Regions from separate parts of the Saccharococcus thermophilus genome, predicted to be linked through region 2. Evidence: a T-box and tRNA genes for the amino acid it is inferred to sense, from the RefSeq annotation. Region 2 holds a T-box; the other holds one or more tRNA genes.
The links. A T-box is a leader RNA that pairs with one kind of tRNA and senses whether it is charged. The one in region 2 lies ahead of serS (serine--tRNA ligase), so its partner is inferred to be a tRNA-Ser.

Region 1 (6,934 bases), 1.0 Mb from region 2:
GTTTTGTTTGTTAGAATATTCTGTATAAACTATATCGATAGGAGATGAAATGATGAAGCAGCCAGTCGATTTAGGAAACCGAATTTCCCTAATTGATTTGTATGATTTAAAAACGCCGCAGCGCACCGGTACATATGTGCTCCATGAAGAAGAGTTGGCGATTATCGAGACGGGTCCAAGCCCTTCCGTTCCTTATTTATTAAAAGGATTGGAAATGCTTCATATTGATCCGGCGGATATCCGCTATATTATTGTGACACATATTCATTTGGATCACGCAGGCGGCGTTGGGATGCTGCTTGAGAAATGCCCGAACGCCCTTGTTGTTGTTCATCCGAAAGGGAAGCGCCATTTAGCGGAACCGTCACGATTAATCGCTGGGGCGAAAGCGGTGTATGGGGAAAAGTTTGATGATTTGTTTTCTCCCGTTTTGCCGGTTCCAGAGGAACGTCTCATCGTAAAAGAAGATGGCGATACGCTCAAGCTCAGCGACGAGCGTACGTTGACGTTTTTGGATACACCTGGCCATGCCAACCACCATTTCTCGATTTACGATTCCTTTAGCCGCGGTGTTTTTACTGGCGATACGATCGGGGTGTTTTATCCGCAATTATTAAAAGATGGACTTGAATACTGTTTGCCGTCCACTTCTCCGAACCAATTTCGGCCAGAGGCGATGTTGCAATCGGCTGAGCGTCTCGAACAGCTCCAACCTGAACGCATTTATTTCGGTCATTTTGGTATGCTGGAAAACCCTCGCACAGCGTTTGAACAGCTTCGTTTTTGGCTTCCGAAGTTTGTCCAAGCGGGGGAAAAGGTGATGGTGGAGCAGGCAAATGCGTCGATGCAAGAAAAAGCGAAAGCAGTGTTTCAAGCGCTATATCAAGAGGTCAACGCCTTTTTGCAAGCAAAAAATATTCCTGAGACGTCCGAAGCGTACGATATCATCCGTCTCGATCTTCATGTATGTTCGATGGGAATTGTCGATTATTTGCAAAAGACAATCGAACAAGGTTAGAATGGGAAAATTATTATGTACGTGATTGGAAAAGCATCGGACACCGTATGTATACGACATGCATGATTCAGCACGAAGATCAAGTAACGCCCTGAGCTTGGTGATTCCACCAAGCTTTTTTTGTGAAGAAAGCCCATGTAATAGCGAATCCCCGATTAGGTAACATCAGAAAAAATGTTGTATGATAAGAATTAAAGACAAAGAAGAAAGGATGATTGCATGCGACGTGGTATTGTTCGCACCATTACGATGGTATCAGTGCTGGCAGGAATATTATGGCTTGGCGGTCTTGCCATCGCGGTTCAAGACCAGTTTTTTTCCGCCGCGGCGCCGCCGGCAGACACAATAAAATATACCAAAGAGAAAAAAGCGGATAACCGTGAAATTTATATTGTCGCCCTCGGCGATTCACTGACAAGAGGCACGGGAGATGAAAGCGGAAAAGGGTATGTCGGGTATATGGTCGATCAGCTCCACAAAAAAACAACGAAGCCGATTCGCGTGACCAATTTGGCCATTAAAGGACAGTGGTCTGACGGGCTTCTTAAGCAATTAGGACAAGCCGAGATCCAGCGGCAGCTAAAACTAGCCAATATCATTGTGATGACCATCGGCGGAAACGATTTGTTCCAAGGCGGCGAAGCGCTCAAATTTACACCAAAGCAAATCGATCAAGTAAAAGTCTCATATTTGCGCAACTTAGACCGCATTTTTCAAACCATTCGCCGCGTCAATAAAGATGCCGTTGTTTTTTACATCGGGCTTTACAATCCGTTTAGCGACCTCGGCGACGCGAAGAAGACATCAGCCATCGTAAGGCAGTGGAATTTTGCTTCGGCGGAGACGGCTGCCCGCTATCCGAATATTATCGCCGTCCCGACGTTCGATTTGTTTTCGTTGCATGTGAATGATTATTTATACAGCGATCACTTTCACCCGAATAAAGACGGATACAAACGGATTGGCGAACGCGTCGCTTCCTTAATTACATTCACAGAGGGGGACAAAAAGTGACGAAGCAGACGACATTAATCGTTGAAAATTTGCGCAAAACGATTCGCCGCAAAGAAATTATTAAGGGAATTTCCTTTGAACTAAAAGAAGGGGAAGTATTCGGCTTTTTAGGGCCAAACGGCGCGGGAAAAACGACAACGATCCGCATGCTCGTCGGGCTTATCAAGCCGACATCGGGGCGTATTTCCATCTGCGGCTATGACCTGGAGCGCCAATTTACAGAAGCGATCCGTCATATCGGCTGCATTGTCGAAAATCCCGAATTATATCCGTATTTAACCGGCTTTGAAAACCTCGAGCATTTTGCGCGCATGGTTCCCGATATTCCAAAAGAACGAATCATGGAAGTGGTGGAGTTAGTCGGTTTACAAAACCGCATCCACGATCGCGTTAGCACGTATTCGCTCGGAATGCGGCAGCGTCTTGGCATCGCACAGGCGCTGTTAGGAAAGCCGAAAGTGCTGATTTTGGACGAGCCGACCAACGGGCTTGATCCTGTCGGCATTCGCGAAATGAGAGAATTCATCCGCTTTTTGGCGGAAACGGAAGGATTGAGCGTGCTCGTCTCCTCACACCTGTTAAGCGAAATTCAATTAATGTGCGACCGCGTGGCGATCATGGCAAAAGGGACGTTGCTTCGGGTTGATACGGTGGAACATCTGTTAAAAGAACAAGCGCGTGTCGTGTGGAAGGCCGAGCCGCTGGAAACGGCGAAATCGATATTAGCGGGGGAAACGTCGATTTATCGAACCGATGGGGATATGCTTATCACTCCGTACGAACCAAAAAAACTCTCCGTTTGGAACAAAAAGCTTGTCGAAGCAGGGGTCGCCGTCCATGAAATTCATCCGAAATTGCCGACGCTTGAGGACTTATTTATTGAATTGACGGGAGGGGAGACGATTGAGTAATCTCGTGTACAATGAAATGCTGAAAATTGTCCGCAAAAAGCGGCTATGGGTCATTGCAGCGATTGTCGCCGTGCTCGTTGTCCTTTTTACATACGCGCAATATAAGCAGGTGCAGGAAATGCAGAAAAGGCTCGGAACGACGGATTGGCGGACACAGCTGCAGCAGCAAATTATCGATGCGCAAAACCGTCTCAATTCCAGCAGTATTTCAGACGAATGGCGCAAATATTTGCAAATTCGTCTCCAGCAGCAGCAATACTATTTAAATCACGATATTAATCCATCCGCTCCCGGTGCGCCAACGTTTATGCGCATGTTTATCGAAAACGCGATCGATTTGTTTCTCCCGCTCCTTGTCATGGTCGTCGCCGCTGACTTAGTATCATCGGAAGCGAGTGGCGGTACGATTAAGCTCTTGTTGACGAGGCCGGTTAGAAGAGGGATGGTTTTGCTTAGCAAATACATCGCGCTGTTATTGTCGATTTCGTTTATTTTGCTTATGGTCGCTCTTCTGTCGTATGTCATTTCAGGAGCGGTGTTCGGATACGAAGGATGGCGGCTTCCATTATTGACAGGGTTTGTCGCCCAAGGAGAAGAATTAAATACAGCCAACGTTCATATGCTTCCGCAATGGAAGTATGTGCTTATTGAATTGGGGCTTGCCTGGTTTGTGTGCGTCGTGGTGGGGACATTGACGTTTATGCTTTCCGTTTTGATGCGCAGCACCGCCGCGGTGATGGGAATTATGCTTGCGGCGCTGATCGCGGGCGCGATTTTGTCTAATATGGTATCTTCCTGGCATTCGGCAAAATATTTGTTTATGGTCAATCTTAGCCTTACCGATTACATCAATGGGACGGCGCCGCCGATTGAAGGCATGACGCTTGGGTTTTCGATGGCGGTGCTGGCGGTATGGGGACTTGCGGCGCTCTTGATCTCATTTATGGTGTTTACAAAACGGGATATATATTAGAAAAATGGGACGGGCCGGGAAAACAGGTTCGTCCCTTTTTTTACACGCCTTCTGTCACTTTGATTCCTGTGGCCACGCGATCCATCTATCCCTGCATACCCGAGCAAAAATTTTTTTGCAAAAAAGTATTGACTATATTATTTTTTTTAGATAGAATAATAACTGCCGTTAACGTTAGCGGCTGTTAATCGGGAAGTAGCTCAGCTTGGTAGAGCACACGGTTCGGGTCCGTGAGGTCGCAGGTTCAAATCCTGTCTTCCCGATCATTTTGTGATGGGGCCTTAGCTCAGCTGGGAGAGCGCCTGCCCCGCACGCAGGAGGTCGTCGGTTCGAATCCGATAGGCTCCATCATCTTCATACGGAGGAGTACCCAAGCCTGGCTGAAGGGGTCGGTTTCGAAAACCGATAGGGGTGTCACAGCCCGCGGGGGTTCGAATCCCTCCTCCTCCGCCATTATATTTTGATTACATACTAAAAGATATTGGAATCATATGCTTGTCGATGTAATCGGCAAGCTTTTTTATTTTTTTAAAAAATAGAAATGACCTGTCCCTTATCATTGGAACAGGTCATCATTCGTTAAAAGTTTTTCGCTGCTTGTTCAGCTTTCTTGATCGCGTTTTGTTTAATTGCCTCCGCCTCATTCGGGAATTGTGCCATTCCTTCGACAAAAATGGATTGAACGTCAGTAATGCCGATAAAGCTGAGCACCGCCCGTAAATAACGGTCTCCAAACTCCATTTCTTTCATTGGTTCTTGTGAATAAATTCCACCGCGGGCTTGAATGTGTACGGCTTTTCTTCCTGTTAATAGCCCTACCGAACCATTTTCCGTGTAACGGAATGTTTTTCCTGCGATGCAAATTGTATCAATATAAGCTTTCATTTTTGGCGGAAAACTAAAATTCCACATCGGTGTGACAAACACGTATTTATCTGCGCTGATAAATTGATCGGTTAATTCATTGATGCGGCTTATTTTTTGTTTTTCTTCCGCGCTTAGCTGTTCGAATGCATGCCCTTGTTGTAGTTTGCCCCAGCCGTTTAATACATCGGCATCAATGAAAGGGATATCGGTACGATAAAGATCTAATTCGACAATCTCGTCTTGTGGGTTTTGTTGTTTATAAGCGTTAAGAAACGCTCTGCCAACGGATAAGCTGTAAGATTCTTCTTCCCGTTTTGGGTTTGCTGTAATGTACAATAATTTAGCCATGATTGTCCTTCCTTTCGTTGCTGTAAATAGTTTGCCAAACACTACGTAAATCCATGTATGGTCGATCGCCATAACTCGTATAGTGTTTTAACATTGATAATAATAATGTAACCTAATTATTTTTGTAAAATAATATGCTTTTAAAATAAAAGTATGGTAAATCAGCAATAATGTAATTATGTTATCAAAAAAATGTATTTTAATAAAATAAATGGAAGGTAAAAAGAAGTGACTTGTCTGTGCCGAGGGCATGATTCTTCCTCCTGGCAACATGTTCGATGGATCGGAAAGAAATTCTGTTTGATGGCGTTCCAACATACGAAGAGTAGAATCAGGCAGCAGCAACGAATGAAGCAGCAATTTCCTATCCATTAAATAAAAGTAAATCGTTTGCATTTATCAGTTGTGTAGGGTACGATACTGGTGAAAAAATCGGTTTCGAACAACCATAAGGGGGACAATTAGATGCCAGTACAGCGTCGTATCCGCCGCGTGAAAACGGTGCAAGTCGAAACAAACAGCTCGATCCATCGCAGTGGGCCAGTGCTAGAGCCGGGGAATTGGGAAGAGTACGATCCGTTTTTATTGCTAATGGAGGATATTTTCCAACGAGGAACGTTTGATTTTCATCCGCATCGCGGCATTGAAACGGTGACGTATGTGATTGATGGACAGTTGGAACATTTTGATAGCAAAGCCGGCCACGGCACGCTTGGTCCCGGAGATGTGCAGTGGATGACGGCAGGACGGGGAGTGATTCATAAAGAAGATCCGGCGCCAGGATCGACCGTGCATAGTTTGCAGCTATGGATCAATTTGCCGCGCGTGAAAAAAATGATTGAACCGCGCTATCAAAATTTAAAGGCCGGAGAGATGCCGGTCCGCCAAGAAGAAGGGGCGCTTATCCGCGTATTTTCCGGGTCATCGCAAGGAGTAAAAGCCCCAACGCTTAACCATGTTCCAGTGACGATGGTAGAAATGGTGCTCGAGCCAGGAGCAAGTGTCGTACAAGATTTGCCGGGAAGCTACAACGGTTTTCTGTACATTTTGGAAGGAAGCGGCATGTTCGGCGCCGATAGCACGGAAGGAAAAGCAGGGCAAGTATTGTTTTTAAGCCGTCATGATAAAGAGGAGGAAAGCGAACTCACCGTCACCGCCAAAGAAAAATTGCGCGTCCTTCTTTATGCTGGCGAGCCGGTCAACGAGCCGGTTGTCGCTTACGGACCGTTTGTGATGAACACGCAGGAAGAAATCCGCCAGGCGATCCGTGATTATCAAGAAGGAAAATTCGTTGAATAACTATAAAAAAGCGCTCCGATATGGAGTGCTTTTTTTATGGTAAAAATATTTACAAAATTTAGATTAAATAGGTACAATTGTATTACTCATACTATAGGGAGGGAAAATGGTTGCAAAACGCTCCGTTTTATTTTGCTTCGGTGATGTTATTAACCCTTTGGGTGTTCTTTTTTCTTGCGTTGTTTTCCGTTATTTCAGCGTCGCTGCCATGAGCAAACGTATAACATTTTGTTGATGGGGGCAAAGCAAATGCTGTTCTCTTTTTTGTTTTCTCAGCTTAATTAACAAATTTTATATAATGCGATTAAATAATTAGATAATTTTCTAAATAATAAAATAAGCATGGTGCACGTAGGTACCGTCAAGAATTTTGTGTAATATAATGGGGGTAGGGTTTCTCTGAAATGGATTTGGAATGAATAGGGAACTAGTTTCCTCCACACAGGAGACTGAATATTCAGTCTCCTGTGTGGAAAGGGAGAATCCCCCTATTTTGTTTATTTA
Region 2 (6,934 bases):
GGAAGCGGGGCGCAACCCCCGCTTCTTTTTTGGCTAGCGAATAACGTCTCTATTTCCCATATATGGACGCAATACTTCCGGAATGACAACCGTTCCGTCTTCCTGTTGATAGTTCTCTAAAATAGCGGCAACCGTACGGCCGATAGCCAACCCTGAGCCATTGAGCGTATGCACGTATTCCGGTTTCGCTTTCGGGTCGCGACGGAAACGGATATTGGCGCGGCGCGCCTGAAACGCTTCAAAATTGCTGCAAGAAGAAATTTCCCGATACGTTCCGTAGCTTGGCAACCATACTTCAATATCGTATGTTTTCGCAGCCGAAAAGCCCAAATCTCCCGTGCATAAACATACCACGCGATAAGGCAGTCCAAGCCGCTGCAAAATTCTTTCCGCTTGATTCGTCAGCTTTTCTAATTCATCATACGAATCTTCCGGTTTGACAAACTTCACCAGCTCTACTTTGTTAAATTGATGCTGGCGAATCAGCCCTCTTGTGTCGCGTCCTGCAGAACCGGCCTCGGCGCGGAAACATGCGCTGTAAGCCGCATAATAAATCGGTAAATCTTCCGCAGATAAAATTTCATCGCGATGCAGATTCGTCACCGGCACTTCCGCCGTCGGAATGAGGAAGTAGTCTTCGTTTTCGACGCGAAATGCATCCTCTTCAAATTTTGGCAGTTGCCCTGTACCTGTCATGCTGGCCCGGTTGACCAAATACGGCGGCAGCACTTCCTGATAGCCAAACTCTTCGATATGCACATCAAGCATAAAGTTAATCAACGCACGCTCCAAACGGGCGCCCATCCCTTTATAAAACACGAAGCGGCTTCCTGTGACTTTCGCGGCCCGCTCAAAATCAAGAATGCCAAGTTGATCAGCAATTTCCCAATGCGGTTTCGGTTCAAACGAAAACGAACGTGGTTCCCCCCATTTACGGATTTCCACATTATCCTCTTCTGACTTGCCAACAGGTACCGATTCATGCGGAACGTTTGGAATGGATAACAACAGGGCATTTAATTCCTCTTCCACTTGGCGGATTTCTTCATCCATCGCTTTAATTTGCTCCCCGACTTCGCGCATTTGCGCAATCAGATGCTCCGCGTCTTTTTTTTCGCGTTTTAATACAGCTATTTGTTGCGATACTTCATTTCTTGAATTTTTTAGTTCTTCTGCTTTTGTAATCAGTTCGCGCCGCTTTTTGTCGAGTTCTTCAAAGCGATCCATATTCGCTAAGTCTCCGCCGCGCTGTTGTAGTTTTTCTTTTACTTCCTGAAAGTGGTTGCGTAAAAATTTGATATCGAGCATATGCGATACCTCCTTCGTTTATTATTATATAAAATAAAAACTCTCGTCCCAAAAAGGGACGAGAGTAATCCCGCGTTGCCACCCTTATTGAAGACAAGGTTGTCTTCCGCTTGCATCGATAACGGCGAAAAACCGAAAATGCTTACTAGCTTACGCATTCAGCATTTTACTCAAGGACGGATTCACAAGCGTTTCCCATCGGTTCGCACCACCCACCGACTCTCTGAAGAGAAACGGCCTTGCTACTAGTTCCTTTCATCGCTTTCCCGTTATACACTTTTGCCGATCACTTGTACCAATAATGTACTATAAGTTTTTGTCAAACGCAACTGTTTTATGCTTTTGCTTCTTTCACCATATTAAGAAAATAGTGCGTCATGCGGTGGTCATCCGTCAATTCAGGATGGAATGAACATCCGAGAAACTGTCCTTGTCTTGCGGCGACGATCCGTCCGTCGTATTTGGCCAAAATTTCGACGTCCTCTCCTACTTCCACAATATGTGGAGCGCGGATAAACACACCGATAAAATCATCGGCAACCCCGGCAATCGAAAGTTCCGCTTCAAAACTTTCGCGCTGGCGGCCGAAGGAATTTCGCTCAACGGTAATATCCATCAGTCCTAAATGCGGTTCATCGTAGCCAACGATTCGTTTCGCCAACAAAATGAGCCCCGCGCAAGTGCCAAACATCGGTTTTCCTGCCGCGGCAAACTGTTTTAACGGCTCCATAAATCCGTATTTATCCATAAGACGGCGCATCGTTGTGCTCTCGCCGCCAGGGAGAATTAGACCATCCAGATCTGCAAGCTGGTCTGTTTTTTTTACGACAACTGCTTCCGCCCCACATGCTTCAATGGAGCGAACATGTTCTTGTACAGCACCTTGTAAGCCAAGTACTCCAATTTTCATCGTCTCGTTTACTCCTTTACTTACCAACCACGTTCTTGCATCCGTTGCTCTGGCAGTAATGATGCGACATCAATGCCGCGCATTGCGCCGCCCAATCCTTTCGATAAATGAGCAATTAGCTCGTAATCTTCATAATGGGTGGTAGCTTCAACGATTGCCCGTGCGTATTTTTCTGGATTTTCCGATTTGAAAATACCAGAGCCGACAAATACGCCATCTGCCCCTAAGTGCATCATCAGCGCCGCGTCCGCCGGAGTCGCGACCCCGCCAGCGGCAAAGTTGACAACTGGAAGACGGCCTAACCGCTTAATCTCACGCAATACTTCGACTGGGGCGCCTAAATTTTTTGCCTCTGTCACTAATTCATCTTCGCTCATGCTGACCACTTTACGTATTTGCGCATTAACTTTGCGCATATGCCGAACTGCTTCGACAATGTTTCCGGTTCCTGGTTCTCCTTTTGTCCGCAGCATCGATGCACCTTCCGCAATGCGGCGTGCTGCCTCTCCTAAATCACGGCAGCCGCATACAAAAGGAACGGTAAATTGTCGTTTATCAATATGAAACTCTTCGTCAGCCGGTGTCAACACTTCGCTTTCATCGATATAATCTACACCCAGCGCTTCTAAAACGCGTGCTTCTACGTAATGACCGATTCGCACTTTTGCCATCACAGGAATCGATACAGCTTTCATCACTTCCTCAATGACCGTTGGATCTGCCATGCGTGCCACGCCACCAGCAGCGCGAATATCAGCAGGAACACGTTCCAGCGCCATTACCGCTACCGCGCCAGCGGCCTCGGCAATTTTCGCTTGTTCCGCATTTACTACGTCCATGATGACGCCACCTTTTTGCATTTCTGCCATTCCACGTTTAACACGGTCTGTACCTGTAATTGCCAACTTTCATTCCCCCTTATTTCTACCCTAATGCTGTGATAGCTGGCATCAAATATCACAGATTGGATGATTACATTTTCTTATTTTACCTCAATTTTTTTAAAAATCACAATAGAAAAAAGCTCCCTGAAAAGGAAGGAGCTCTTAAAACCAACCTTTGACTGTTTTTACTACGCTCGTCCATAAATCGCCAAACAATCCGCCAATTCCTCTCATGGTGAGCACAAACCAGTTCGCTTTTTCGACATTTTCCGTTGCCACAATATTGACGCTCACATTTTTCTTCATTTCCGGACTTAAGAAGCTATACGATTCTTCGCCTTTGTATTGTAATGTCATATACCCAACTTTTTCTCCTTTTTTTACTGGAGCCGTTAATTCACCTTTATCGGTCAATTTCTTTTTATCGAAAACGTAAACAGGACGATAATTTTTTTCTTCGCCGTTTTTCACTAATAAGGAAAACGGCTTGTCCGTTGCGATGGATACGGTCTTTTCTTTTCCCTTTACGACCGGAAGGGTTTTATGACCTTTCAGTTGATATCCTTTCGGGTATAGTTCTTTCATAGAGTAACTGTTAAATCCGTAGTCAAACAGTTTCCGAGTCTCTTCGAAGCGCGCCTCCTTCGTTGATTTCCCGCTTTTGTCTTTGGCGTTCATTACCACTGTGATTAGACGGATGCCGTCGCGCTTTGCCGTACCTGTAAAACAATTTCCTGCAAATTCCGTATATCCTGTTTTTAAACCATCGACTCCTGGATAGGCATAAACCAACCCCGGCAGCATCCAGTTCCAGTTATCCATTTTAATTTCATCATCTGTTCCTTCACGGAATGTTTTATGAGCGATACTTGTTGTTTTCAGCACTTCAGGATGGTCCTTTAGCAAACGATAAGCCAATGTTGCCATTGCTCGTGCCGACATCACGTTTTCCTCATTTGTATCGGTTCCTTCTGGATGAAACCCTTTTAAGTCTTGATTGCTCAATCCAGTTGCATTGACAAATTTATAGTCTTTTAAACCTAATTGTTTCGCTTTTTCATTCATCATTTTCACAAAATTTTTTTCAGAACCGCCGAGAATCTCAGCAATCGCTACTGTGGCCCCATTGGCGGAATAAATGGCCATCGCTTCATAAAGTTCGCGAACGGTATATTTTCCATCTTTCCGCAACGGAACGTTCGACAAAGCACGATCTTGCGAAAGACGGTAAACGTAATCACTTGGCGTATATTGTTGATCCCATTTTACCCGTTTTTCCTTAATGGCATCTAGCAGCAAGTATTCCACCATCATTTTTGTCATGCTGGCAATGCCAAGAGCAGTATCAATATTTTTTTGATACAAAATTCTCCCCGTATTGGCATCCACTAGAATTGCCGCATCGGCATTAATATCTAATGGATCGCTTTCTGCTTTTACTGCTTGAAACGGCAACAAACCTAGACATAAGCAAATAGCCATGAAAAAAATTATCGTTTTTTGTCTCATCTTCTTCACTTTCGAACCCTCCTCACACAAACGTTATTGTAACACACTCATCTACAAAAAAATAGACGGAGAAAATTTCTCCGCCTTAAGTTAGGTAAATAGACATAACTCATCTGTGAACTACTCACTACTTGCCTTTATTTCGAAGTAGGAACTTCCAAGTAACTTGTATGTTTTCGCTGAACAATAAGCAACATACAAGAAGCTCTTTTATGCTTACCCTCATTTCGAAGACGTTCGTTTTAATATCATTATCATCTCCCGCTTTCAATGATGCGACTGCACCTTCACATTAGAAGCGAGAGGCTTCTTTTCGGGAAATATTAAAAAATGGAATAGTTTGGCGCTTCTTTCGTAATTTGCACATCATGCGGATGGCTTTCACGCAATCCCGCATTCGTCATCCGGATAAATTGCGTTTTTTCCCGCAGTTCTTCTAAATTTCTTGTTCCACAATATCCCATTCCCGCGCGAAGACCGCCAACAAGTTGATAAATGGTGTCGGCTAAAGGTCCTTTGTACGGAACACGTCCTTCGATTCCTTCCGGGACAAATTTTTTGTTGTCCTCTTGGAAATAACGGTCTTTACTGCCTCGCTCCATGGCAGCTACCGAACCCATTCCACGGTACACTTTAAACCGTCTTCCTTGATAAATTTCCGTTTCTCCCGGGCTTTCCGATACGCCAGCCAAAAGGCTGCCCAACATCACGGCATGAGCTCCCGCCGCTATCGCCTTTACGATGTCGCCGGAATATTTAATTCCGCCATCAGCGATAATTGGAACTCCATATTTGCGAGCCTCTGTCGCACAGTCGTATATCGCCGTAATTTGCGGTACACCGACCCCGGCGACGACACGTGTCGTACAGATGGACCCAGGTCCGATTCCAACTTTGATGATGTTGGCGCCTGCCTCAATCAAGTCGCGCGTCGCCTCCGCTGTTGCGACATTTCCTGCGATAATATTTAAGTCAGGATATTGCTCACGAATTTTGCGGACAGTCTCCAGGACACCTTTCGAATGACCGTGCGCCGTGTCCACGACAATGACGTCCACGTTTGCTTCTACAAGCTTTTTCACTCGGATCATCGTATCAGCGGTCACACCGACAGCAGCCCCGACAATGAGACGTCCTTTGGAGTCCTTAGCGGAGTTTGGAAATTCAATAACTTTTTCAATATCTTTAATGGTAATGAGTCCCTTCAATACTCCATTTTCATCGACAAGCGGCAGTTTTTCCACTTTATACTTTTGCAAAATCTTTTCCGCTTCTTCCAGTGTCGTCCCGACAGGTGCGGTAATTAAATTTTCCTTTGTCATTACATCAGCGATTTTAATGGAATAATCTTGGATAAAGCGCAAATCACGGTTTGTAATGATGCCGACGAGCTTTTGTTCTTCCGCATTATTCACAATTGGTACGCCGGAAATTCGGTATTTGCTCATTAAATGCTCTGCGTCATACACTTGATGCTCAGGGGTCAAGAAAAATGGGTCGGTAATAACTCCCCGTTCCGAACGTTTTACTTTGTCGACTTGCTCGGCTTGCTGTTCAATGGACATGTTTTTATGAATAATGCCGAGCCCACCTTGCCTTGCCATGGCAATCGCCATTTCCGCTTCCGTTACCGTATCCATTCCCGCGCTAATGATCGGGATATTCAATTGCAACGTTTCGCTCAGCTTGGTCGTCACGTCGACATCACGAGGCAATACATCGGATTTGGCAGGAATAAGAAGCACATCATCAAATGTTAATCCTTCTTTTGCAAATTTCGATTCCCACATGTTTTCTCCCCCTTGTCCCGAAATTATTATTAGTAGCTTATCAACTGGTTAAACTACTGTCAAGGAATATAGAAAATGTTCAACTTTTCAGTTATTTAAAACCAAAATTATGATAATAAGGGGGATGGAAATGTTTGATTACGGAAACATGTCAAACAAATTTATTGTCTTTCATTCGGCAGATATAGCCCAGCAGCTTCTTTACCAATGCTATGTAAAACAAGAAAGGGAAGATGCTGTGCAAAAAAGTTATACAAACTGTTACCCATTCCTTTATTATTTAGAGCACGGACAAAACTTTTATGCAACGGCACGCCACGCGCCATTATCGATCAAACCTGTTCTTCTATTTTACGGGATGGTGCAGCTTCTAAAGGCTTGCTTGCTTACCGTTGACGCGGATTATCCTGAATCCACTTCTGTCCTGGCACACGGAGTATCAACAAGAAAACGAAAAAAACAAGGATATGAATTTTTAGATGATGAAGTAAAAGTGCAAAAGAACGGATTGTTTACTCATTTTTCTGAAAAAA

Region 1: it encodes a tRNA-Ser, which carries the amino acid that the T-box ahead of serS (serine--tRNA ligase) is inferred to sense. The anticodon was not compared.

The regions. Positions count from the first base shown of each region.
Region 1 is NZ_JAASRS010000001.1:1,258,298-1,265,231, reverse strand. It holds gene BDD39_RS06495 (MBL fold metallo-hydrolase) at 53-1,018, shown strand; gene BDD39_RS06490 (SGNH/GDSL hydrolase family protein) at 1,238-2,032, shown strand; gene BDD39_RS06485 (ATP-binding cassette domain-containing protein) at 2,029-2,943, shown strand; gene BDD39_RS06480 (ABC transporter permease) at 2,936-3,916, shown strand; tRNA gene BDD39_RS06475 (tRNA-Pro) at 4,106-4,179, shown strand; tRNA gene BDD39_RS06470 (tRNA-Ala) at 4,192-4,264, shown strand; tRNA gene BDD39_RS06465 (tRNA-Ser) at 4,277-4,369, shown strand; gene BDD39_RS06460 (FMN-dependent NADH-azoreductase) at 4,496-5,131, opposite strand; gene BDD39_RS06455 (pirin family protein) at 5,597-6,430, shown strand.
Region 2 is NZ_JAASRS010000001.1:215,413-222,346, forward strand. It holds gene serS (serine--tRNA ligase) at 34-1,308, opposite strand; T-box leader at 1,360-1,576, opposite strand; gene pdxT (pyridoxal 5'-phosphate synthase glutaminase subunit PdxT) at 1,643-2,218, opposite strand; gene pdxS (pyridoxal 5'-phosphate synthase lyase subunit PdxS) at 2,239-3,123, opposite strand; gene BDD39_RS01300 (serine hydrolase) at 3,265-4,611, opposite strand; gene guaB (IMP dehydrogenase) at 4,935-6,401, opposite strand; gene BDD39_RS01310 (YaaC family protein) at 6,532-6,934, shown strand, end outside.